Regions from separate parts of the Comamonas koreensis genome, predicted to be linked through region 2. Evidence: predicted binding sites of a transcription regulator. Region 2 holds the regulator's gene; the other holds the start of a gene.
The links. The regulator HrcA, encoded in region 2, represses chaperone genes, less so after heat shock. The targets are predictions, from matches to a motif close to TTAGCACTCNNNNNNNNNGAGTGCTAA.

Region 1 (11,445 bases), 2.2 Mb from region 2:
GGCCCAGTCCTTGCACCGCAACAGCCAGCGGGCCAGCGGGCCGATGGTGGCCGTCAACTGCGGCGCCATCCCCGAGAACCTGCTCGAAGCGGAGTTCTTTGGTGCCCGCAAAGGCGCCTACACCGGCGCGAACCAGGACCGCGAAGGCTTTTTCCAGGCAGCCCATGGTGGCACCCTCTTCCTCGATGAAATCGGCGAGCTGCCGCTGTCGATGCAGGCCAAGCTCTTGCGTGCGATCCAGGAGCGCAAGGTGCGGCCCCTGGGCTCGCAACAGGAAGAAGCGGTCGATGTGCGCATCGTCAGTGCCACCCACCGCGACCTGGCGGCCGACGTGCAGACCGGGCGCTTTCGCCAGGACTTGTACTACCGGCTCAACGTCATTGACATCTTCATCCCGCCGCTGCGCGAGCGCCGCGAAGATGTGCCTGCGCTGTGCCAGGCGCTGCTCGAGCGCATCGCCAGCGAGAGCGGCCAGCCGGTGCCCCAGCTCAGCGCCCAGGCGCTGCACACCTTGGCAGGCCATGCACTGCCGGGCAATGTGCGCGAGCTGGAAAACCTGTTGCTGCGCTCGGTCGCCTTGAGCGATGGCGCGTTTCTGGATGTGGAGCCGGCCCGGGCCGATGCCGCGCATCCGGCGCCCGTGCACAGCCAGGCTGCAGAGCCGGCCCCTGCCTATGAGCAGCCCACGCCCGCGCCAAAGGCCGCAGCCGTCGCGCCTCAGCGCCTCCACGGCTTTGCGCCGCCACAGGATCTGCCCGCCGATCTGCAGGCCTGGCTCGATGGCATCGAGCGCGACATCCTCGTGCGCGCGCTGCAGGAGTTTGGCTTTAACCGCACCGCAGCGGCCAACCGCCTGGGCATCAGCCTGCGCCAGATCCGCTACCGCATGGAGCGGCTGCAGATCCATGACCCCAGCGATGGGGTGCAGCCCTAGGGGCCCAACGCCATGCCCCAAGATCTGCCCGAGACGCCGCCCGGCGCCCCCGCTCCCCACGCTGCCACCGCGCCGCAAGCTGCGCTCTGGCAAAAAGGCTGGCTGCGCACGGCCACGCACTGCCCCTCGCCCAATTACAGTCCCCGGCCCGAGGGGGCATGCATCGATCTGGTGGTCGTCCACTCGATCAGCCTGCCGCCGGGCATCTACGGCACGGGGGATGTGCAGCGGCTCTTTACCAACCAGCTCGACTGGGATGCGCACCCCTACTTCCAGAGCATCCGGGGCCTGCAGGTGTCCTCGCATTTCTTCATCACGCGCCAAGGCGTGGTGTGGCAGTTTGTCAGCGCCGACCAGCGCGCCTGGCATGCCGGCCAGTCGTTCTGGCGCGGCCGGCCGCGCTGCAATGACGACTCCATCGGCATCGAGCTCGAAGGCCTGGAGGGCGAGACTTTCGAGCCCGCCCAGTACCACAGTCTGGTGCAGCTGTGCCAGCAGATCCGCGCCCAGTATGCGATCGCCTATATCGCCGGCCACGAACACATTGCGCCAGGCCGCAAGAACGACCCGGGCCCAGGATTTTTGTGGCCCCAGCTGCAGCAGGATCTGGCCTGGCCGGCATCCATGTTTCCTGCCTCACTGCATCTCTGAGAGCCAGCAACACCCCCCTTGATCGTCGTTGCCCCACCTTGCCCTACGCTTGTACGGCCTGCGGCGGTGTGCCTCGTTCCAACCGCAAACCGTTGGTTTGCTGGCCCGTATTGGCAGCTCTAAATCAGGCTATAGGCCAACCCTCTAAACAGCCTGCATTTTTCACGCATCCGCATGCAGCTGATGGCATGCGCACTTCAAAAACACAGCAATTTCCCCACATCTGAAAAATTTTTTTTCAGATGCAATGCCTAAGTTTTACGCAGGCTCTGCAACGCAGATGGCGCAGAAACACACGCACAGTGGTGGTTTGCAGGCGCAAACCACGACGCCATGCGCAGTAGCCGCCGTTTTGCTGCGCAGCATGGTCATCGGCACTACACACAAACCATGCATTGCGCCATACACTACAGGTAGTGTCCAGCGCTTAATAAAACACTATATGTAGTGTGAGGTGGTATCCAGCGGCTCAGTGATACCGGCATGCACAGCGCTGTTTCTCCGGCTTTTCACGCACCACAGAGAGGACATCATGAGCGCTGCTTCGCTTTCCGAGCAACGAGCCGCACCGGCCGCCAGCTCGCGCACCCTGGATGGATTTACCGTACTGCCGGACTACCAGATCATGCGGCGCAACGGAGCAGTCGTCCCTTTCGAGCCCCCCAAGATCACCACCGCCATCATGAAAGCGTTCCTGGCCGTGCATGGCAGCCAGGGCTCGGCATCGGCCAGTGTGCGCGAAGTGGTCGAGAACCTGACCCACACGGTGGTGCGCGCGCTGATGCGCTCGCGCCCGGGCGGCGGCACTTTCCATATCGAAGATGTGCAGGACCAGGTCGAGCTGGGCCTGATGCGCGGCGGCAACCATGAGGTGGCACGCGCCTATGTGCTGTACCGCGAGCGCCGCAACCAGGAGCGTGCCCAGCTCCAGGCCCAGCACACGCCGGCCCATGCCAGCTTGCATGTGCAGGACCGGGGCCAGCAGGTGGTGCTTGATGTCAAAAAACTCCATGACCGCATTGCCGCAGCCTGCCAGGGCCTGGGCCAGGACGTCGACCCCGCGCCCATCCTCAGCGAGACCCTGCGCAACCTCTATGACGGCGTCCACATGGACGAGGTGTTCAAGGCCTCCATTCTGGCTGCCCGCACCTTGATCGAAAAGGACCCGGACTACAGCTTTGTCACCGCGCGCCTGCTGCTGCACACCATCACGCGCGAAGTGATCGGCCAGGACGTCAGCAGTGCCGATATGGGCGCGGCCTACCGCAGCTACTTCCCCGGCTTTGTCGCGCAAGGGGTTGAGCACGAACTGCTCGCCCCCGAGATGCTGGACTTTGACCTGCACCGGCTGGCCGCCGCTCTCCAGCCCGAGCGTGATCTGCAGTTTGACTACCTGGGTCTGCAGACCCTGTACGACCGCTATTTTTTGCATGTACGCCAGCAGCGCATCGAGTTGCCCCAGGCCTTCTTCATGCGCGTGGCCATGGGCCTGGCGCTGAAGGAGGACGACCGCAATGCACGCGCCATCGCGTTCTATGACCTGCTCTCGTCCTTTGACTTCATGTCATCCACGCCCACCCTGTTCAACAGCGGCACCCTGCGCTCGCAGCTGTCGTCGTGTTACCTGACCACGGTGGCCGATGACCTGGGCGGCATCTACGATGCGATCCGCGAAAACGCCTTGCTGTCCAAGTTTGCCGGCGGTCTGGGCAATGACTGGACGCCGGTGCGTGCAATGGGCGCCCGCATCAAGGGCACCAATGGCGAGTCGCAAGGCGTGGTGCCCTTTCTCAAGGTGGTCAACGACACGGCCGTGGCCGTCAACCAGGGCGGCAAACGCAAGGGCGCCGTCTGCGCCTACCTGGAGACCTGGCATCTGGACATCGAGGAGTTTCTGGAGCTGCGCAAGAACACCGGCGATGACCGCCGCCGCACCCACGACATGAACACCGCCCACTGGATCCCCGATCTGTTCATGCAACGGGTCATGGAAAAAGGCATGTGGACCTTGTTCTCCCCCTCCGATGTGCCCGATCTGCATGACCGCTTTGGCCAGGATTTCGAGCGCGCCTATACCGCCTACGAAGCCCAGGCGGCCAGCGGCGCGCTGGCGCTGAGCAAGACCGTGCCCGCGGTCGATCTGTGGCGCAAGATGCTGTCGATGCTGTTCGAGACCGGCCACCCCTGGATCACCTTCAAGGATGCCTGCAACCTGCGCTCCCCACAGCAGCATGCCGGCGTCGTGCACTCGTCCAACCTCTGCACCGAGATCACGCTCAACACCAGCGACACGGAAACCGCCGTCTGCAACCTGGGCTCGGTCAACCTGGCACGCCACCTGAAGGACGACGGCCAAGGCGGCCTGGCGCTTGACCATGACAAGCTCAAGCGCACGATCGCCACGGCCATGCGCATGCTCGACAACGTCATCGACATCAACTACTACGCGGTGGGCAAGGCACGCGACTCCAACCTGCGCCACCGCCCGGTGGGCCTGGGCATCATGGCCTTTCAGGACAGCCTCTACCAATTGCACATCCCCTACGCCAGCGATGCGGCCGTGCAGTTTGCCGACACCTCGATGGAAGCCGTCTGCTACTACGCCTACTGGGCATCGACCGAGCTGGCGCGCGAGCGCGGCGTCTACAGCAGCTACCCCGGCTCGCTCTGGAGCCAAGGCATCTTGCCGCTGGACACACTGGACCTGCTCGCCCAGGCGCGCGGCCAGGCCGGCTATGTGCAGGTCGACCGCAGCATGCGCCTGGACTGGGAGGCGCTGCGCCGCAAGATCGCGCAGGACGGCATGCGCAACTCCAACTGCGTGGCCATTGCGCCCACCGCCACCATCTCCAACATCGTCGGTGTCGATGCCTCGATCGAGCCCTCGTTTGGCAACCTCTCGGTCAAGTCCAACCTCTCGGGCGAGTTCACCGTCATCAACCAGTACCTGGTGCGCGACCTCAAAGCGCTGGGCCTGTGGGACGATGTGATGGTCATGGACCTCAAGCATTTCGATGGCTCGCTGCGCCCCATCGACCGCGTGCCCCACGCACTCAAGGCCCTGTATGCGACAGCCTTTGAGGTCGACCCCGTCTGGTTGGTGGAAGCGGCCTCCCGGCGCCAGAAATGGATAGACCAGGCGCAAAGCCTCAATATCTATATGGCAGGGGCCTCGGGCAAGAAGCTCGACGATGCCTACAAGCTCGCCTGGGTGCGTGGCCTCAAGACCACCTACTACCTGCGCACCACCAGCGCCACGCAGGCCGAGAAATCCACCATCCAAAGCCGCGTGCTCAATGCCGTGCCCAGCAGCTATGCGTCGCCCGTCGCCCAGGCTGTCGCCCACGCCGCCGCTGCTGCATCGCAGTCCGCCGCGCCCGGCACCGACATCCGCTTTTGCGCCATCGATGACCCCGGCTGCGAAGCCTGCCAGTAAGAGCTGCTAACCGTCTGAACCTGGCCGCAGCCGCGGCCCCCACCAGGAGCATTCATTCATGTTGAGCTTTGAAGAAGATTCGATGGACGCGCTGGCCACACCAGCCGCGCCGGCCACCTCTGCGGCCTCGCCCTCTGCATCGCCTGCCGCATCCCCAGCCGCCACATTCAAGCGCGTCCATGCCGCCGACAAGCGAATCATCAACGCCAAGACCGATGTCAACCAGCTGGTGCCCTTCAAATACAAATGGGCCTGGGAGAAATACCTGGCCACCTGCGCCAACCACTGGATGCCTCAAGAAGTAAACATGACGCGCGACATCGCGCTGTGGAAATCGCCCCATGGCCTGACCGAGGACGAGCGCCGCATCGTCAAGCGCAACCTGGGCTTTTTCGTCACCGCCGATTCGCTGGCCGCCAACAACATTGTGCTGGGCACCTACCGCCACATCACTGCGCCGGAGTGCCGCCAGTTTCTGCTGCGCCAGGCCTTTGAAGAAGCCATCCACACGCATGCCTACCAGTACATCGTGGAGTCGCTGGGCTTGGATGAGGCCGAGATCTTCAACGCCTACAACGAGGTTCCCTCGATCCGCAACAAGGATGCGTTTCTGATCCCCTTCATCGAGGCGATCATGGACCCCCACTTCCAGACCGGCACGCCGCAGACCGACCAGACCTTGCTCAAAAGCCTGATCGTTTTTGCCTGCCTGATGGAGGGCCTGTTCTTCTATGTCGGCTTCACGCAGATCCTGGCGCTGGGCCGCCAGAACAAGATGACGGGCGCAGCCGAGCAGTACCAGTACATCCTGCGCGACGAGTCCATGCACTGCAACTTCGGCATCGACCTGATCAACCAGCTCAAGCTGGAGAACCCGCAGCTGTGGACCAGCGCGTTCAAGGACGAGATCAAGGCCTTGTTTATTCAGGCAGTCGAACTTGAATACCAATACGCCGAAGACACGATGCCAAGAGGTGTGCTGGGCATGAACGCATCGATGTTCAAAGGCTACCTGCGCTACATCGCCAACCGCCGCGCAACGCAGATCGGCCTGGATGCTTTGTACCCCAACGAGGACAACCCTTTCCCGTGGATGAGCGAGATGATCGACCTGAAAAAGGAGCGAAATTTCTTCGAGACACGGGTCATCGAATACCAGTCCGGTGGCGCGCTTTCCTGGGATTGACGCCGACCTTGATGTGCAAACCTCGTCAGAATGTGGTTTTCCTGAGAGAAAACTGTGAAATTTGGCGTCTTTATTGAGGTTTGCACTATGCCAGTTGCTAGCAGCTGATGCACAATTCAGTTTGCTATCAAAACTTCGTGTCGAATTCAATCAGGCATGAAGTCTGCTTTCTAAATTGACCGAAGGAGAAGAGCATGGCAACGTCCAAAGCAAGCAAGAAAACTGCTGACACCAAGGCAACTGCCAAGAAGGCAGTTGCAACCAAGGCAGCCGCCCCCAAGGCAGCTGCAAAGCCCAAGGCCGCTGCCAAGCCAGCCGCCACCAAGGCAGCGGCAAAGCCTGCTGCTAAGGCCGTCGCCAAAAAGGCCGCTGCTAAGCCAGCCGCCAAGAAGGCCGCCGCCAAGCCCGCAACCAAATCCACCGCAGCTGCCAAGACTGCCGTGAAGAAGGCCGCTGCTCCAGCTAAGAAGGCTGCAGCTCCTGCGAAGAAGGCTGCAGCTCCTGCGAAGAAGGCTGCCGCTCCTGCGAAGAAGGCTGCCACTCCTGCGAAGAAGGCTGCCACTCCTGCGAAGAAGGCTGCCACTCCTGCGAAGAAGGCTGCTGCTCCTGCCAAGAAGGCCGCAGCTCCCGCCAAGAAGGCTGCTGCTCCTGCGAAGAAGGCCGCAGCTCCTGCCAAGAAGGCCGCTGCTCCTGCCAAGAAGGCTGCAGCTCCAGCTAAGAAGGCGGCCGCTCCTGCGAAGAAGGCCGCTGCTCCAGCTAAGAAGGCTGCCGCTCCTGCCAAAAAGGCTGCAGCTCCCGCCAAGAAGGCCGCTGCTCCCGCCAAGAAGGCCGCTGCTCCTGCCAAGAAGGCTGCTGCTCCTGCCAAGGCTCCAGCTCCCGCCAAGAAGGCCGCTGCTCCTGCCAAGGCCCCTGCTGCCAAGGCTCCAGCACCTGCGAAGAAGGCTGCTCCCGCCAAGAAGGCTGCTGCTCCTGCCAAGGCCCCAGCTGCTGCGCCTGCTGCTGCAGAGCCTGTCAAGACCGTGCTCAGCACCAATGCGGCATGGCCTTTCCCAACCAACAGCCGCCCACAATAATTACCCCAAGCCGGGCAGCATGCCCGGGTGCCGCAAGGCACCGCTTGGCATCCAAGGCAACGCACAATGCGTTGCCTTTTTTTATGCCTGGTGTCCGCTGCTTGGTGCGCACAAAAAAGCCAATGACGCCGCAACAACCGCTCCCAGTTGCCACGGTCCAGAGCGCGCATCGTTGCCCACGCCTTCGATGGATGCGTCATCCAAGCCGGCTCGGTGAGCAAGGCAGCAGACGGGTCTGCCAGACAGTCCACCAGGACAGCGTCACAGCGCGAGGAAATCGCCCGCGACCAGCAGGTTCTTCATGCAGCCGCGCCATCGGCGATCGCAAATGCCAGACAATACAGGCTCATGAATGATGCCCTTCCCACACCGCCAGCGCTCTCGCAGGCAGCCACTGCAGAGATGGCACGCAAACCCAGTGCGGCCCGTCTGCGCAAGATTGACCTGATCCTGGGCTCGGCAGAGCGGCATTTCGCATTGCTGGGTTTTGAAGGTGCTCCGCTGGAGCAGATCGCGCAGGATGCCGGCTTTAGCCGCCACAACCTGCTGTACTACTACCCCAGCAAGGAGGCGCTGTACCAGGCCGTGCTGGCATCGGTGATCGACGACTGGCTGGGCCATATGACAGGCCTGTCCAAGGACGGCGACCCGGCCCAGCAGATCCGCCAGTACATCCGCGAGAAGTTCGAATTTGCACGCACCCGCCCTTATGGCAGCCAGCTGTTCACCAAGGAGATGATTGCTGGCGCGCCCTTTGCCGCCTCGGCCGTGCGCGAGCGCATCGCCCCGTTGCTGGCAGCCAATGTGGCAGCGTTTGCGCATTGGGCCGAACAAGGCCTGATTGCGCCCGTCAATTTCCAGCACCTGATGTTCAGCATCTGGGCCATCACCCAAGGCTATGTCGACCAGCAAACCCAGTTTGCGCTGCTGCAAAACAAGGCCGCGCTGGACGCGGGTGACTTCGCCCAGGCCGAGGCCTTGCTGGTGCAGATGCTGTCGGCCACGCTCAAGATCGAGCTGCCGGACTGACCCGGGGCATGCCGCCTCCAGGCCCATGCATGGAAGTTCCAGCTGCGGTGATCTGGCCCGGGCCCCCGTGCGGGCTTCGCAGCATGGGTGCGCTGCGCGGGATCGGCTGCCGCCATGAGATGCACCTCTTTCAATAGCAGCATCTTCAGTCCCCACCAGCGCTTTCGTGATTCTTGCGCAGAGGTATCGTGATCGGGCAGTGCCCCTGGATCGATTTTTTAGCCCCCGCAGTCTTGAACTGTCATCAAATGACCTTATTATTAGCACTCGAAGGGGTAGAGTGCTAAAACCACCACTTCTCAGACATTTTTGCGTATTTGGCGCGGCATCTGCCGGGCCATCTTTCATCAAAACCTGGTATTGATATTGAAGGAGTTGTTATGAACCTGCGTCCTCTGCACGATCGCGTGATCGTTAAGCGTCTGGAAAACGAAACCAAGACCGCTTCGGGCATCTACATCCCCGACAACGCTGCTGAAAAGCCAGACCAAGGCGAAGTGCTGGCCGTCGGCCCAGGCAAGAAGAACGACAAGGGCGAGTCCATCACCCTGGGTGTGAAGGTCGGCGACCGCGTGCTGTTCGGCAAGTACTCTGGCCAATCGGTCAAGGTGGACGGCAATGAACTGCTGGTGATGAAGGAAGAAGACCTCTTCGCCGTCGTCGAGAAATAAAGCTACTGCGCAGGCGCCAGGCGTCGTTGCGCGGTGCTCGCAATCCTCACGTACCCAAGTACGTTCCGGTTGCTGCGATCCGTGCGCCTAGCCTGACACCTGCTCGCTACGCTTTCTCTCCCGAGCATTCATTCTCATTTCAAGTTTTCAAGTATTTAGGAGCCAAAAATGGCAGCAAAAGACGTAGTATTCGGCGGTGAAGCACGTGCACGCATGGTTGAAGGCGTGAACATTCTGGCTAACGCAGTCAAAGTGACCCTGGGCCCCAAGGGCCGCAACGTGGTGCTCGAGCGTTCGTTCGGCGCCCCTACCGTGACCAAGGACGGTGTGTCCGTGGCCAAGGAAGTGGAACTCAAGGACAAGCTGCAGAACATGGGCGCCCAGCTCGTGAAGGAAGTGGCCTCCAAGACCAACGACATCGCTGGTGACGGCACCACGACCGCTACCGTGCTGGCCCAAGCCATCGTGCGCGAAGGCTCCAAGTACGTGGCCGCTGGTCTGAACCCGATGGATCTGAAGCGCGGCATCGACAAGGCTGTCGCCGCCCTGGTGGAAGAGCTCAAGAAGCAATCCAAGGCCACCACCACCTCCAAGGAAATCGCCCAAGTCGGCTCGATCTCCGCCAACTCCGACGAATCCGTGGGCAAGATCATTGCTGACGCGATGGACAAGGTCGGCAAGGAAGGCGTGATTACCGTGGAAGAAGGCAAGTCGCTGGACAACGAACTCGACGTCGTTGAAGGCATGCAGTTCGACCGCGGCTACCTGTCGCCCTACTTCATCAACAACCCAGAAAAGCAAGCCGCTATTTTGGACAACCCCTTCGTGCTGCTGTTCGACAAGAAGATCAGCAACATCCGTGACCTGCTGCCTACGCTCGAAGCTGTGGCCAAGGCCGGCCGTCCTCTGCTGATCATTGCAGAAGACGTCGAAGGCGAAGCACTGGCAACGCTGGTGGTCAACACCATCCGTGGCATCCTGAAGGTCGTGGCTGTGAAGGCTCCAGGCTTTGGCGATCGTCGCAAGGCCATGCTGGAAGACATCGCCATCCTGACCGGCGGCAAGGTGATCGCTGAAGAAGTGGGCCTGTCGCTGGAAAAGGTGACCCTGGAAGACCTGGGCCAAGCCCAACGCGTCGAAATCGGCAAGGAAAACACCACCATCATCGACGGTGCTGGCCAAGCTGCTGAAATCGAAGCCCGCGTCAAGCAAATCCGCGCTCAGATCGAAGAAGCCACGTCCGACTACGACCGTGAAAAGCTGCAAGAGCGCGTGGCCAAGCTGGCCGGCGGTGTTGCCGTGATCAAGGTGGGCGCTGCCACCGAAGTCGAGATGAAGGAAAAGAAGGCCCGCGTGGAAGACGCCCTGCACGCGACCCGCGCTGCGGTGGAAGAAGGCATCGTGGCCGGTGGTGGCGTGGCGCTGCTGCGTGCCAAGCAATCCGTGGGCGCGCTGGCTACCGGCAATGCCGAGCAAGACGCTGGTATCAAGCTGGTGATGAAGGCCATCGAAGCGCCTCTGCGCGAAATCGTGTCCAACGCTGGTGGCGAGCCATCGGTGGTGGTCGATGCCGTGCTCAAGGGCACGGGCAACTTCGGCTTCAACGCTGCCAACGACACCTACGGCGACATGCTGGAAATGGGTATCCTGGACCCAACGAAGGTGACCCGCACCGCGCTGCAAAACGCTGCGTCCGTGGCTTCGCTGCTGCTGACCACCGAGTGCATGATCGCTGAAGCCCCCAAGGCTGAATCCGCTCCTGCCATGCCCGACATGGGCGGCATGGGTGGTATGGGCGGCATGGGCATGTAATTGCCCCGGCTGTCATAGCGCACCATCAAGCCTGCAAGACCCCTTGCGGGCTTGGGGCCAGACACCAAAAAACCCGGCACCGTCAAGGTGGCCGGGTTTTTTTATGGCTTGTGCCTCAGGCTCACAGCGCCTTGCGGTGGGACTGCTGCAGCGCGGTGGAGACCCGCCGCGCAGCCTCTCACCGGCTCAACGGCCTGCGCGCTCCAGCATCGCGTGCAGCAGCACATTGCAGCCGGCCGTGATGTGCTCGGGCTTGGCGTCTTCGATCTCGTTGTGCGATATGCCATCCTTGCAGGGGATGAAGATCATGCCCGCTGGCGCCAGGCGCGCCATGTAGACGGCATCATGGCCCGCGCCCGAGACGGCATCCATGTGGGAGTAACCCAGCATCTGCGCGCCGCGCCGCACCGCATCGATGCAATCGGGGTTGAAAGGTTGCGCGGTGTAGCTGGACACCAGATCGATCTTGATCGTCAGCCCCGTCTCCTGGCTGATGCGCGCGGCCACCGCGCGAATATCCTGGTCCATGGCCTCGCAGTCGGCGTCGGTGGCATTGCGCAGGTCGATGCTGAATTTCACCTCGCCCGGAATCACATTGCGGCTGTTGGGATGCACATGCACCATGCCGACCGTGCCGCGCCCGTGCGGCGGGT
Region 2 (11,445 bases):
CAGGGGTTGGTCACCCGCGTGGGCGCCATAGGCTTTGACGGTCATGGTGAAGGTCCTATTCCGTTCGTGGAGGTCAGCGCATGGCGCGGGCAAGGCCACGCCAGCTGGCAGATGCACGGGGTGCTGCCGCCATGCAAAGGCATAGGCAGTCATGCCCGCATGAAGGCGCGTTCATCTTACGCCCCTTGTATGGCAGATCTGCTGGGGCCGGGCAACGGCTTGCAAACCGCTGGTTCTGCCGCCAAAAGCTGATCGCCCTTTTCTTAAAATGGTTTTATGAGAATAATTCTCATTTGCGAATATGATCAACACCAAGGTTCAGCGATTGCCGCCGTTCCTTGTTTCATCGTGGGGCGACCTACTGGGTTTTCACTCCAGTGGTCGTTTTTGCTAGCCAGCGGTTCTCCATGTAGCCAGGCATTTTTTTCACGTTGAAGCGCTCTCGCCGTCTTTGCTGCGCGCTCCGCCCAAGTCCTTCCAATGGACCTTGCCAGGTCAGTGCTCCGGAAGCAGGCATATGCCCTCGCGGCATGGCGATCCTCTCCCCGGTCTCGTTTATTGCTCAGCGGATGCGCTGTCAAGCGCCTCCTTGTACAGCGCTTTCCTGTCGCCCGGTGCTGCTGACGCCATCCGGCTATACCCGATGACATAAAAAGTATGCAAGTGCTAACATCCACTCCAATCATCTGGAGTTGGTATGAGAATATTCATTTCATGGATTGCTAAGTCACTGATCGCTGTGGCTGCCGCGCTGGGCTTGCAGGCCGCGCAGGCACAGGGCCTGCTGTTCACGCCAGGCAGCATCAACTTCAGCAACACGGCGGCAGGCAGCGTATCGGCAGCGCAGAGCGTCACGGTGGAGTACCAGGGACCCACGCCATTCGTACTGAATGTCAGCAGCGTCACGCCGCCTGCAAACTCCGCCTTCACGGTCGTGGACAGCAGCTGCGCTGCAGGCCCCTATCCGCAATTCACGCCTTGTACGATCAGCTTTACGTTCACTGCGCCGGCTGCTGCGGGCCCTGTCACAGATGCCTTCCGCTTTGAAGTCGACAATCTTGGCACCCAGTCCATCACCCTGAACGGCTCCTCGGATGGCGCCACGCCCCAGTCCATCACCTTCAACTCCACCCCGCCCAGTCCTGCCCCTGTGGGAGGCAGCTACGATATTGCAGCCACCGGCGGTGAATCGGGCGAGCCGGTTGTTTTCTCCATCGATCCCTCAGCGGCTGCGATTTGTTCGGTCACGGGCAACACGGTAAGCTTTCTCAGCGTGGGCACCTGCGTGGTCAATGCCAACCAGGCAGGCAATGGCGCCTATTTCGCAGCCCCTCAAGAGCAGCAAAGCTTTGCGGTGACCGCAGCCCCGACCGCCAACCCCGGCACGCCCGAACCTGTGCCCGCACTGGGCGCCTGGGCAGCGGTGCTGCTGTCCAGCTTGGTGGCGGTGGCCATGGTGCTGGTGCAAACGCGGCGCAGGGTTCAGCCAGCTTAACGAACCCATAGCACCTCCAACTTCTGCCTGGCCTGCGCCACCTCCAGCGTCACCTCATCTCCCTCAGCCTTGCCCAGCAGCGCCTGGCCCAACGGCGCTTGGCTGCTGATCACCTGGATGGATTCAGCGCCGATGACCAGCTTCATGTTGCCCCCTTCAGGGCCAAGAAAGATCTGCTGCTGTCTCTCGTCCGCATCCAGCAGGCAAACCAGCGCGCCCAGCTGTATGCCCCTGCCGGCGCTATAGGGCTGCGGGCAAAAAAGCCGCCAATGGACCAGCGCCTGGTGGATGGCCTCAGCGCGCCGCGCCTGGCCCGTCGCCAGGTAGGCCGCCTCCAGGCCCAAGGTGTCGTACTTGTTCTCGGCAATATTTTCCTCGTGGGTCGCCGCTTCATGCGCCGCACTCACCGCCTGCTCGACCTGCTGCAGGTCATCGGCCAGCCGCTCCAGCACCAGCTGCTGCAGCAAGGATTTATCCACCATGAAAGAGGCCTCTTGAACAAGTTGGGGGGATGATTATGAACCGGCATGGGTTGGTCATTGCCAGACTCAGGGGCTGTGTGGAGCCGCTGGACAGAGGGTGCAGCTGCTGCTGCCCAGAATGACCTTCTTGTCATGGGTACATTCGGCAATACACCAAACGCCGCGCGCACCACCGACAATAAAAAAGCCACACAGCATCAAAAATGATAGCTGTGCAGCCAATGAATCTGGTAGGGCGTGAGGGACTTGAACCCGCGACCAAAGGATTATGAGTCCTCTGCTCTAACCAACTGAGCTAACGCCCCGGTACCACCACCTGCCAGAAGCCCTGGCGAGTGAAGCTGTGCATTCTAGCGTCTATTTCGGATGGCTCAGTGCGTTGGATACGAGCTTGGAGGTGATTCCAACGATCTGGATCATCTTCTCGTAGGGCATGCGTTTGGGGCCGATGACGCCCAGGGTGCCGACCACCTTGCCGTTGACCTGGTACGGCGTGCTGACGACCGACAGCTCCTCGACGGACAGCAGCTGGCTCTCGCCACCGATGTAGATTTGCACACCTTCTGCGCGGTTGGAGTTCTCCAGCAGGTGCAGGATCTGGGTCTTTTGCTCGAACAGGTCAAAGGCCCGGCGCAGGTTGGTCATGTCGTTGCTGAAATCGCTGACGGCCAGCAGGTTGCGCTCGCCAGCAATCACCAGTTCATGCGGCGCTTCTTGGGCGCCTTCATCCACATTCACGGCCGCCAGCATCAGTGCGGCGATCTCGTCGCGCAGGCTGTCCACTTCCTTGCGCAGCAGCTGGCGCACCTGCTCCATCGCCAAACCGGCGTAATGGGCGTTGAGGTAGTTGGCCGTCTCAATCAGCTGGCTTTGCGAGTAGTCCGACTCAGTGAAGATCACCCGGTTCTGCACATCGCCTTCGGGCGAGACCAGGATCAGCAGGATGCGCTTTTCCGACAGGCGCAAAAACTCGATATGGCGGAACGACGAGCTTTTGCGCGGCGCCTGCACCACGCCCACGTACTGCGACAGCTCCGAGAGCACGCCAGCAGCGCTGGTGATGACCTTTTGCGGCTGCTCGGGTGCAATCTCGGCCGACACCACCTGGTCCGGGTCTACGGTCAGCATGGTGTCGACAAACAGGCGGTAGCCCTTGGCCGTGGGGATGCGGCCGGCGGACGTATAGGGGCTGGCGATCAGGCCCAGGCCTTCGAGGTCGGCCATCACATTGCGGATGGTGGCCGGCGAAAAGTCCAGCCCGGGCGCCTGCGTGAGCGCGCGCGAGCCCACTGGGTGGCCATCCGCTATATAGCGTTCCACCAAGGTTTTGAGCAGCAGCCGGGCGCGGTCATCGAGCATGGGCGCATTTTATCCGTGTCCTTGGCGCCAGCAGCCGCGTTCGGGCCAGAACCAGGGATACCCAGAGGATTCCAGCCAGCAGCCGGACGCCAGAGATGGCTACCACGTACCCGACTTATGGCGCCCATGCAACAATGAAGCCGTAGCTACCCCGCGTGCCTGCCTGCAGGCGCCCGGCCAGCTCCAGGCCCAGTCCCGGCCACCGGCGCAGCCCGCCTTTGCAGGGCAGGCGGCAGCCGCCAACTGGGGCTGCTCAAGAAATTCAAAAAGATTACGCCACTTTGGTGATGTAATTTGCGTATGCAGTCTCGCTTCCAACACATTGCCCTGATCGGCAAACACCATGCGCCGCCCACTGCCGAGGTGCGCCAGCAGTCCTATGCGGCTTTCAGCCAGATCGCCTGCTATATCGAGGCCCAGGGCGGCACTGCATTCCTGGAGAAGGAAACCGCCGCCTTCACCGGCATGGAACACTACCCGACGCTCAGCATGCAGGAGATCGGTGAGCGCTGCGACCTGGTCATTGTGCTGGGCGGTGACGGCACCATGCTGGGCGTGGGACGCGAGCTGGCGCAGTACAACACGCCCCTGGTCGGCATCAACCAGGGGCGACTGGGCTTTGTGACCGATGTCCCGCTGCAGACCTTCATGGGACCGCTCTCGGCGATTCTGGCCGGCGAGTACGAAGAAGAAGTGCGCTCGATGATCCATGCCCGCGTGATGCGCGAAGGCCAATGCGTCTTCGAGGCGCTGGCCTTCAACGATGTGGTGGTCAACCGGGGCGGCACCTCGGGCATGGTCGAGCTGCGGGTCGAGGTCGATGGCCAGCTGGTGGCCAACCAGCGCGCAGACGGTTTGATCATTGCAACGCCGACGGGCTCGACGGCCTATGCGTTGTCGGTCGGCGGGCCCATCGTGCACCCGACGGTGCCCTGCTGGGTGATGGCGCCGATTGCGCCGCATATGCTGTCCAACCGGCCCAGTGTGATTCCTGACTCGCAGGAAATTTCGATCGAGGTGATTGGCGGGCGCGATGTGGCCGCCAATTTCGACATGCAGTCGCTCGCCTCCATCCTGCGTGGTGACAAGATTTTGGTGCGCAGCGCGCCGCACAAGGCGCGCTTTCTGCACCCCCGGGGCTGGAACTACTACGCCACTCTGCGCAAAAAGCTGGGCTGGAACGAAGGGGGCATTACGCCATGAGCCTCAGACGCATTGGCTTGCGTGATTTCGTCATCGTCGAGCAGCTGGAGGTGGATTTCCAGCCCGGCTTCACGGCACTGACCGGCGAGACGGGTGCCGGCAAATCGATCCTGATCGATGCTTTGCAGCTGGTGCTGGGACACCGTGCCGACACCGGTTTTGTGCGCCAGGGCGCCAGCCGCGCCGAGCTGATGGCCGAGTTCGATACGCCCGCCACGCTCGAAGGCTTTCTGGCCGACAACGACATGCCCGGCGAAGAAACGCTGCTGCTGCGCCGCGTGATCGACGCGCAGGGCAAGAGCAAGTTCTGGATCAATGGCGTGCCCGCCACCGCCACGCAGCTGCGCAGCATTGCGGGCGACTTGGTCGATATCCATGGCCAGCATGCCTGGCAGGGGCTGACCCAGCCCGAGTCGGTGCGCCAGCTGCTGGACGCCTACGCCGGTACCGACAGCACTCCCACGCAGCGCGCCTATGCGCTCTGGCGCAGTGCCGACAAGGCCTTGCAGCAAGCGCGCAGCATGGAAGAAACCCACCAGCGCGAGCGCGAACGCCTGCTCTGGCAGATCGCCGAAATCGACAAGCTCGCGCCCGGACCGCAGGAATGGGAAGAGCTCAACACCCAGCATGGGCGCCTGTCCAATGCCCAGGCCTTGATGGATGCGGCCAACAACGCGATTGCCAGCCTGGAAGGCGAAGACGGCGGCGCGCTCACCCATGTCAACCGCAGCCTGCATGCGCTGCAGGCCCAGGCCCATGTGGAGCCCGGTTTCTCCGCGATGGCCGAGTCGCTGGAATCGTGCCTGGCCCAGCTCGAGGATGTGGTGCGCTCGCTCAACGGCTACCTGCGCCATGCCGAGCTGGACCCGGACAAGCTCGAGCAGCTGGACCAGCGCCTGGGCAGCTGGATATCGCTGGCACGTCGCTACAAGCGTGCGCCCGAAGACCTACCCGCACTGCTGCAGGGCTGGCATGCCGAGCTGCTGGCGCTCGAAGCCTCCTCCGATATGGTGCAGCTGGCCAAGAACGCCCAGCAGGCGCAGGAGGCCTACCAAAAGGTCGCCACGACGCTCAGCCAGGCGCGCCAGCAGGCGGCCAAACGCTTGTCCAAAGCGATCACCGCAGCGATGCAGGACCTGGGCATGGCCGGCGGCCGTTTTGTCGCGCAGGTCAGCCCCGCACGTGAGCCGCGCAGCGATGGTATCGACGATGTGGAACTGCTGGTCGCTGGCCACCCGGGCACCGACCCCAAGCCAATCGCCAAGGTGGCCTCGGGCGGCGAGCTCTCGCGCATCTCGCTGGCCATTGCAATATCGACCAGCCAGCTCGGCCAGGCGCCCACCCTGATCTTTGACGAGATCGACTCGGGCATTGGTGGCGCGGTGGCCGATGCGGTGGGCCGCGTGATGCGGGCACTGGGGCGGGACCGCCAGGTGCTGGCCGTCACCCACCTGGCCCAGGTGGCCGCACGTGGCGACCACCACCTGCTGGTGGCCAAGCAGCGCAGCAAAAGCGGCACCACGAGCCATATCTGTACCGTGGCCGATGACGAGCGGGTCAATGAAATTGCCCGCATGCTGGGCGGCGAAAACCTCTCGGCCACGAGCCGCGCCCACGCCCAAGAGATGATTGCCGGAGGAATGAATGACCGATAAGACATCCGCCCCGCAGCCACTGGAAGTGGTGGTCATCACCGGCATGGCCGGCTCGGGCAAATCCGTGGCGCTGCATGCGCTCGAAGACGTGGGCTACTACTGTGTGGATAACTTTCCGCCTGAACTGCTGCAGGCACTCGTATCACTGGAGCACTGGCAGCACGGCAGCCGCGTGGCCATTGCGATGGATGCACGCAGCGCCAAGGGCCTGTACCTGGTGCCCGAGCAGCTCGAGCGGCTGCGCGACGCCGGGGCCCAGGTGCGACTTATCTACATGGATGCGCAGCGCGACACGCTGATGCGCCGTTTTTCGGAAACCCGCAGGCGCCACCCGCTGACCAACGAAAAACTGCAGCAAGGCCCCCGCGCGCTGGCGCAGATGATTGATGAAGAACGCGCGCTGCTGGCCGACCTGCGCGAGCAGGCCCATGTGATCGACACCAGCAACCTGCGCGGCTCCCAGCTGCAGGCCTCTATCAAGGAGTGGATCCAGGCGCCGCAATCGAGCCTGACCCTGCTGTTCCAGTCCTTTGGCTTCAAGCACGGCATCCCCATCGACAGCGACTACATGTTCGATGTGCGCATGCTGCCCAACCCCTACTACGAGCCCGAGTTGCGCCCGCACACCGGGCTGGAAGCACCGATCGCCCACTTCCTGGCGCAGCAGCCCAAAGTGCTGCAGATGCAAAACGACATCATCCGTTTTCTGGACAACTGGTTGCCCGAGCTGGTGAAGAATCACCGCAGCTATGCCACGGTGTCGGTGGGCTGCACCGGCGGCCAGCACCGCTCGGTCTACCTGGTCAATGCACTGGCCCAGCACTTTCAAGGCCGCTGGACCACCTTGCAGCGCCACCGCGAGCTGAGCGCCAAAAAAAGCTGATGCCCGCGCTGATTACTCGGCGCGCAAGGCGACGCTGAGCTGGTCGACCACGTTCGCCCAATCGGCATCGGCGGTAATGCTTTCACGCAAGAAGCGCGCTTGCGCGGGCGACCAGAATGCGGCATCTGCCAGCAGCACCTTGTGGGGCAGCGGGCGGTGGGATTCTATGAACTGGCGGATCGACGCATCATCATCGGGCAGGCCCAGTTGCTGGAAGAGCGACGAGAAGGAGTGAACCGTGGGCTCCATGGCGTACTTTCAAAGCAAGAAGATGGCTGCAGTCTAAGCGCCGTGCAGCGGCGCCCTTTGCAGGACAAGCCCGGTAAAGGACGCCAGTGCCGGTAGCCGAGCCCGCCTCAAAACCCGCGCTGCAGCAGGCTGCGAATCGGCGCGGGCAGCCCCAGATCGGGCCACTGCGCAGGCAGGCACCACTGGCCCGAAGGCGTGGGCACACCATCGCCCGAAACGGACACCCGCACCGGGTGCAGGTGCAGATCCTTGTGGGTGAGCACATGCAGGAATGGCTGGGCATGCACCGCCTCCGAGGTATCACCGTGCTGTGCCGACTGCGCAAGCAGCGCCTCTTCACTGTCGTAGACCGGCAGGCAGAACAGGCCGGCCCAGATGCCGGGCGCGGGGCGCTTTTCCAGCCAGATGGCACCGTCGGGCCGCTGCCAGCACAGCAGCCACCAGCTGGCGGCGCTGCGCTTGAGTTTCTTGGTCTTGACCGGATAGCGCTCGGGCTGGCCCTGGCGGTGGGCCACGCAATCGCCGTGCACCGGGCACAGCAGGCAGCTGGGCTTTTTGGCGGTGCAGATGGTGGCGCCCATGTCCATCATGCCCTGGGTGTAGCGCGGCATATTGCGCGCCAGGTCGGTGGTGGGCAGCAGCTCTTCGGCCAGCGCCCAGAGCTTTTTCTCGGCGGCGCTGCTGGCCAGGTCGTCCTCAAAGCCCAGCACGCGGGTGAGCACCCGTTTGACGTTGGCATCAAGTATGGCGGCGCGCTGCGCAAAGCAGAACGAGGCGATCGCGCCGGCGGTCGAACGGCCAATGCCGGGCAAGGACGAGAGTTCTTCGACCGTGTGCGGGAACGCGCCGCCAAAGCGTTCCATCACCTCCTGGGCACAGCGGTGCAGGTTGCGCGCGCGGCTGTAGTAGCCCAGGCCACTCCACAAGGCCATCACCTCTTCATCGCTGGCCGCAGCCAGATCGGCCACGGTGGGGCAGCGCTGCAAAAAGCGCTCGTAGTAGCCCAGCACGGTGCTGACCTGGGTTTGCTGCAGCATGATCTCGGACAGCCAGACGCGGTAGGCATCCTGGGTGTTCTGCCACGGCAGATGGTGTCTTCCGTGGACTGTCTGCCAGGCCACGATCTGTTCGGAAAATCGACTCACAATCGCTGTTCTCGGGGGGAGTAGTTATCGGTGGGCCTGGCCGCTCTGGGGCGGCCCGCCAGGCCCGCGTTTATTTCTGGCAGCGCTTGCAGTAATAGGTGCTGCGCTGCCCTTGCTTGATGAGCTGCACCGGCTGGCCGCATTGCGGGCAGGGCTCTCCGGCCCGGCCATAGACGCTGGCCTGCGCCTGGAAGGCACCGGCATAGCCATTGACCTGGACAAAATCGCGCAAGGTGCTGCCACCCAGCGCAATGGAGCGGGTCAGCACCTCCACAATCGCCGCATGCAGGCGTTTCGCCTGGGGCCGCGTGGTCTGGTTGGCCGGTTTGGTCGGCGAGATGCCGGCCAGGAACAGCACCTCGCTGGCGTAGATATTGCCCACGCCCACGACCACCTGGCCGCCCAGCAGCAGCTGCTTGATCGGCGTGCGCGACTTTTGCAGCCCGGCCCAGAGGTGCTCCACGTTGAAGCCGGCGCCCAAGGGCTCCACGCCCAGATTGGACAACAGCTTGGCGGCCATGCCGGAGTCGGCATCGGGCGACCAGACCACCGCCCCAAAACGGCGCGGGTCATGCAGGCGCAGCAGGTGCTGGTCGGTGAGCAAGTCAAAATGGTCATGCGGGCCCGCTGGCGCATCCATGGGGCTGACCTGCAGGCTGCCGGACATGCCAAGGTGGATCAGCACCACGCCCTGGTCCAGCACCAGCACAATGTATTTGCCCCGGCGCTGCACCTCGGTGATGGTGCGCCCGGCCAAGGCGGCGGTATCGATGCCCAGCGGCCAGCGCAAAGGTTTTCCCATGCGCACGGAGGCAATGCGCGCGCCTTGCAGCGGCGCAACCAATCCCCGCCGCGTGACTTCCACTTCTGGTAACTCTGGCACTTTCTTCCTTCTGCAAGGCCCTTGGGCATCGTTTATTATGGGCCGATGACGCAAAAACTTCGTTTACTGGCTTATTTTCTGGCCGCTGGCCTGATGACACCCGCCTTTGCAGCGCCTGCCAAAGCACCGCAGCAAGGTGCAGCCCATCGTCAGCTGTCTCTGGCGGCGGCCGAGCGGGCCGATGATGCCAGAGTGGAGCTGGATGCGGAGCTTTTTTACGAGCTGCTTCTGGGCGAAATGTATGCCTACCGCGGCGATGCGGCCACCAGCGTGGAGTTGCTGCTCGACGCCGCGCGCCGCTCGGGCGATGAGAAGGTCTACCAGCGCAGCGCGCAGCTGGCGCTGCTGTCGCGCTCGGCCACCCGTGCCACCCAAGTGGCCCAGGCCTGGAAAAGCGCCTTTCCGCAATCGCGCGCGGCCAGCCGCTACATGCTGCAGGTGATGCTCTCGACCAACCAGGGCGAGGAAACCGGCCCGCTGCTCAAGCAAGAGATCGCGCTGGCCAAGCCCGATGAAAAACTCGACTGGATCCGCGCCATCCCCAGCATCTACCGGCGCCTGAGCGACCAGGAGCTGGCCGCCCGCATTGTGCGCGAAGCGCTGACCCCCGAGCTGGAAAACCCCGCCACCGGCCCCGAATCCTGGGCTGCCATTGGCCGTATGGAGCTGGCCGCCGACCAGAAGAGCCAGGCGCTCGCGTCCGCCCGCCGGTCGCTGCAACTCAATCCCGACAATGAAAGCGCAGCCAAGCTGGCCGCAGACCTGGTCAACGCCGGCGTGCCCGGGGCTGAGGCGCTGGTGGTGGATTTTTTGGACAAGTCCAAGAGCGGCGAGGCCCACCTGGCCTATGCACGCAGCCTGATGAACGCCGAGCGCTTTACCGAGGCCAAGGCCCAGCTGGACAATGCCACGCGCCTGAGCCCCGAATCTGCCGACGCCTGGATGCTGAAGGCCGCGCTGGAGGCCCAGCTCAAGCAGTACACCGAGGCCGATGTCTCGCTGCTCAAGCTCGACACCTTGATCGACAAATTCCCCTCGGCCGTGCTGCAGCGCGAAGTGCGCATCCAAAGCCTGATGCTGCGCGAGCAGATGGCCGAGGCCCAGCAGAAATGGGCCGAGGCCGACCGCTGGGCCGATGAGATCGCCAAGGCCGGCAATATCGCGCTGGCCACCTTGCGCAAGGCCTCCATCCAGATGCAGCAAGGCAACTACGACGCCGCAGCGGCCCTGCTGGAGCAACTGCCCGAGGGCAATGCCGGCGAGGCGCGCGCCAAGCTGGCCGCGCAGGTGCAGCTGCAAAAGACGGCCAAGAACTATGCGAAAGCGCTGGAGCTGCAAGGGCGCCTGGTTGCGCTGCAGCCGCAAGACCCCGATGCACTGTATGAGCAGGCCATGCTGGCTGAACGCATGAACAACATGGAACTGGCCGAGACCCAGCTGCGCCGGCTGATCGAGCTGCGGCCCGATTTTCACCATGCCTACAACGCGCTGGGCTACTCGCTGGCCGACCGCGGCCTCAAGCTCGATGAGGCCAAAAGCCTGATCGAGAAAGCGCTGAGCATGTCGCCCGGTGATCCCTTCATCACCGACAGCCTCGGCTGGGTGGAGTTCAAGCTGGGCAACCTCGAGCGCGCCGCCGAGCTGCTGGAGCAGGCCTACACCAAGCAACCCGATGCCGAGATTGGCGCCCACCTGGCCGAAGTCTGGTGGAAACAGGGCAAGACCCGGCCCGCCGAAGAGCTGCTGCGCACGGTTCTGAAGACCGCACCCAATAACGACATGGTCAAGAAGACCTTTGAGCGCCTGGGAATCAAGCCATGATAGGTGTGCAGCGCAGGCAGCTCTGCCTGGCCACCATCGGCGCCGGCCTGCTGCCCCTCCTCTCGGCCTGCAGCACGGCTGCGCGCCAGCTCGAAGCGGCCCCGGGCAAGACCTACTGGTCAGGCCGCATGTCGGTGCAGGTGCTGGACAGCCCTCCGCAAACCACCAGCGGCAGCTTTGAGCTGTCGGGCAGCCCCGACTCGGGCGAGCTGGTGCTGCTCAACCCGCTGGGCAATATCGTTGCGCGCGTGCAATGGTCACCCGGCCAGG

Region 1: a site for HrcA is predicted at 8,570-8,596, ahead of F0Q04_RS07035 (co-chaperone GroES). Genes of this name have one in related genera too.

The regions. Positions count from the first base shown of each region.
Region 1 covers NZ_CP043575.1:1,565,948-1,577,392, reverse strand. The annotation lists gene F0Q04_RS07065 (sigma-54-dependent transcriptional regulator) at 1-934, shown strand, start outside; gene ampD (1,6-anhydro-N-acetylmuramyl-L-alanine amidase AmpD) at 947-1,585, shown strand; gene F0Q04_RS07055 (ribonucleoside-diphosphate reductase subunit alpha) at 2,118-5,021, shown strand; gene F0Q04_RS07050 (ribonucleotide-diphosphate reductase subunit beta) at 5,080-6,207, shown strand; gene F0Q04_RS07045 (hypothetical protein) at 6,402-7,280, shown strand; gene F0Q04_RS07040 (TetR family transcriptional regulator C-terminal domain-containing protein) at 7,629-8,309, shown strand; gene F0Q04_RS07035 (co-chaperone GroES) at 8,690-8,980, shown strand; gene groL (chaperonin GroEL) at 9,149-10,792, shown strand; gene F0Q04_RS07025 (Zn-dependent hydrolase) at 10,979-11,445, opposite strand, start outside.
Region 2 covers NZ_CP043575.1:4,631,274-4,642,718, forward strand. The annotation lists gene F0Q04_RS21190 (NAD(P)-dependent alcohol dehydrogenase) at 1-45, opposite strand, end outside; gene F0Q04_RS21195 (hypothetical protein) at 698-1,495, shown strand; gene F0Q04_RS21200 (GreA/GreB family elongation factor) at 1,492-1,974, opposite strand; tRNA gene F0Q04_RS21205 (tRNA-Ile) at 2,206-2,282, opposite strand; gene hrcA (heat-inducible transcriptional repressor HrcA) at 2,335-3,336, opposite strand; gene F0Q04_RS21215 (NAD kinase) at 3,637-4,539, shown strand; gene recN (DNA repair protein RecN) at 4,536-6,194, shown strand; gene rapZ (RNase adapter RapZ) at 6,184-7,077, shown strand; gene F0Q04_RS21230 (DUF2789 domain-containing protein) at 7,090-7,326, opposite strand; gene mutY (A/G-specific adenine glycosylase) at 7,434-8,474, opposite strand; gene mutM (bifunctional DNA-formamidopyrimidine glycosylase/DNA-(apurinic or apyrimidinic site) lyase) at 8,542-9,354, opposite strand; gene F0Q04_RS21245 (tetratricopeptide repeat protein) at 9,400-11,175, shown strand; gene F0Q04_RS21250 (outer membrane lipoprotein LolB) at 11,172-11,445, shown strand, end outside.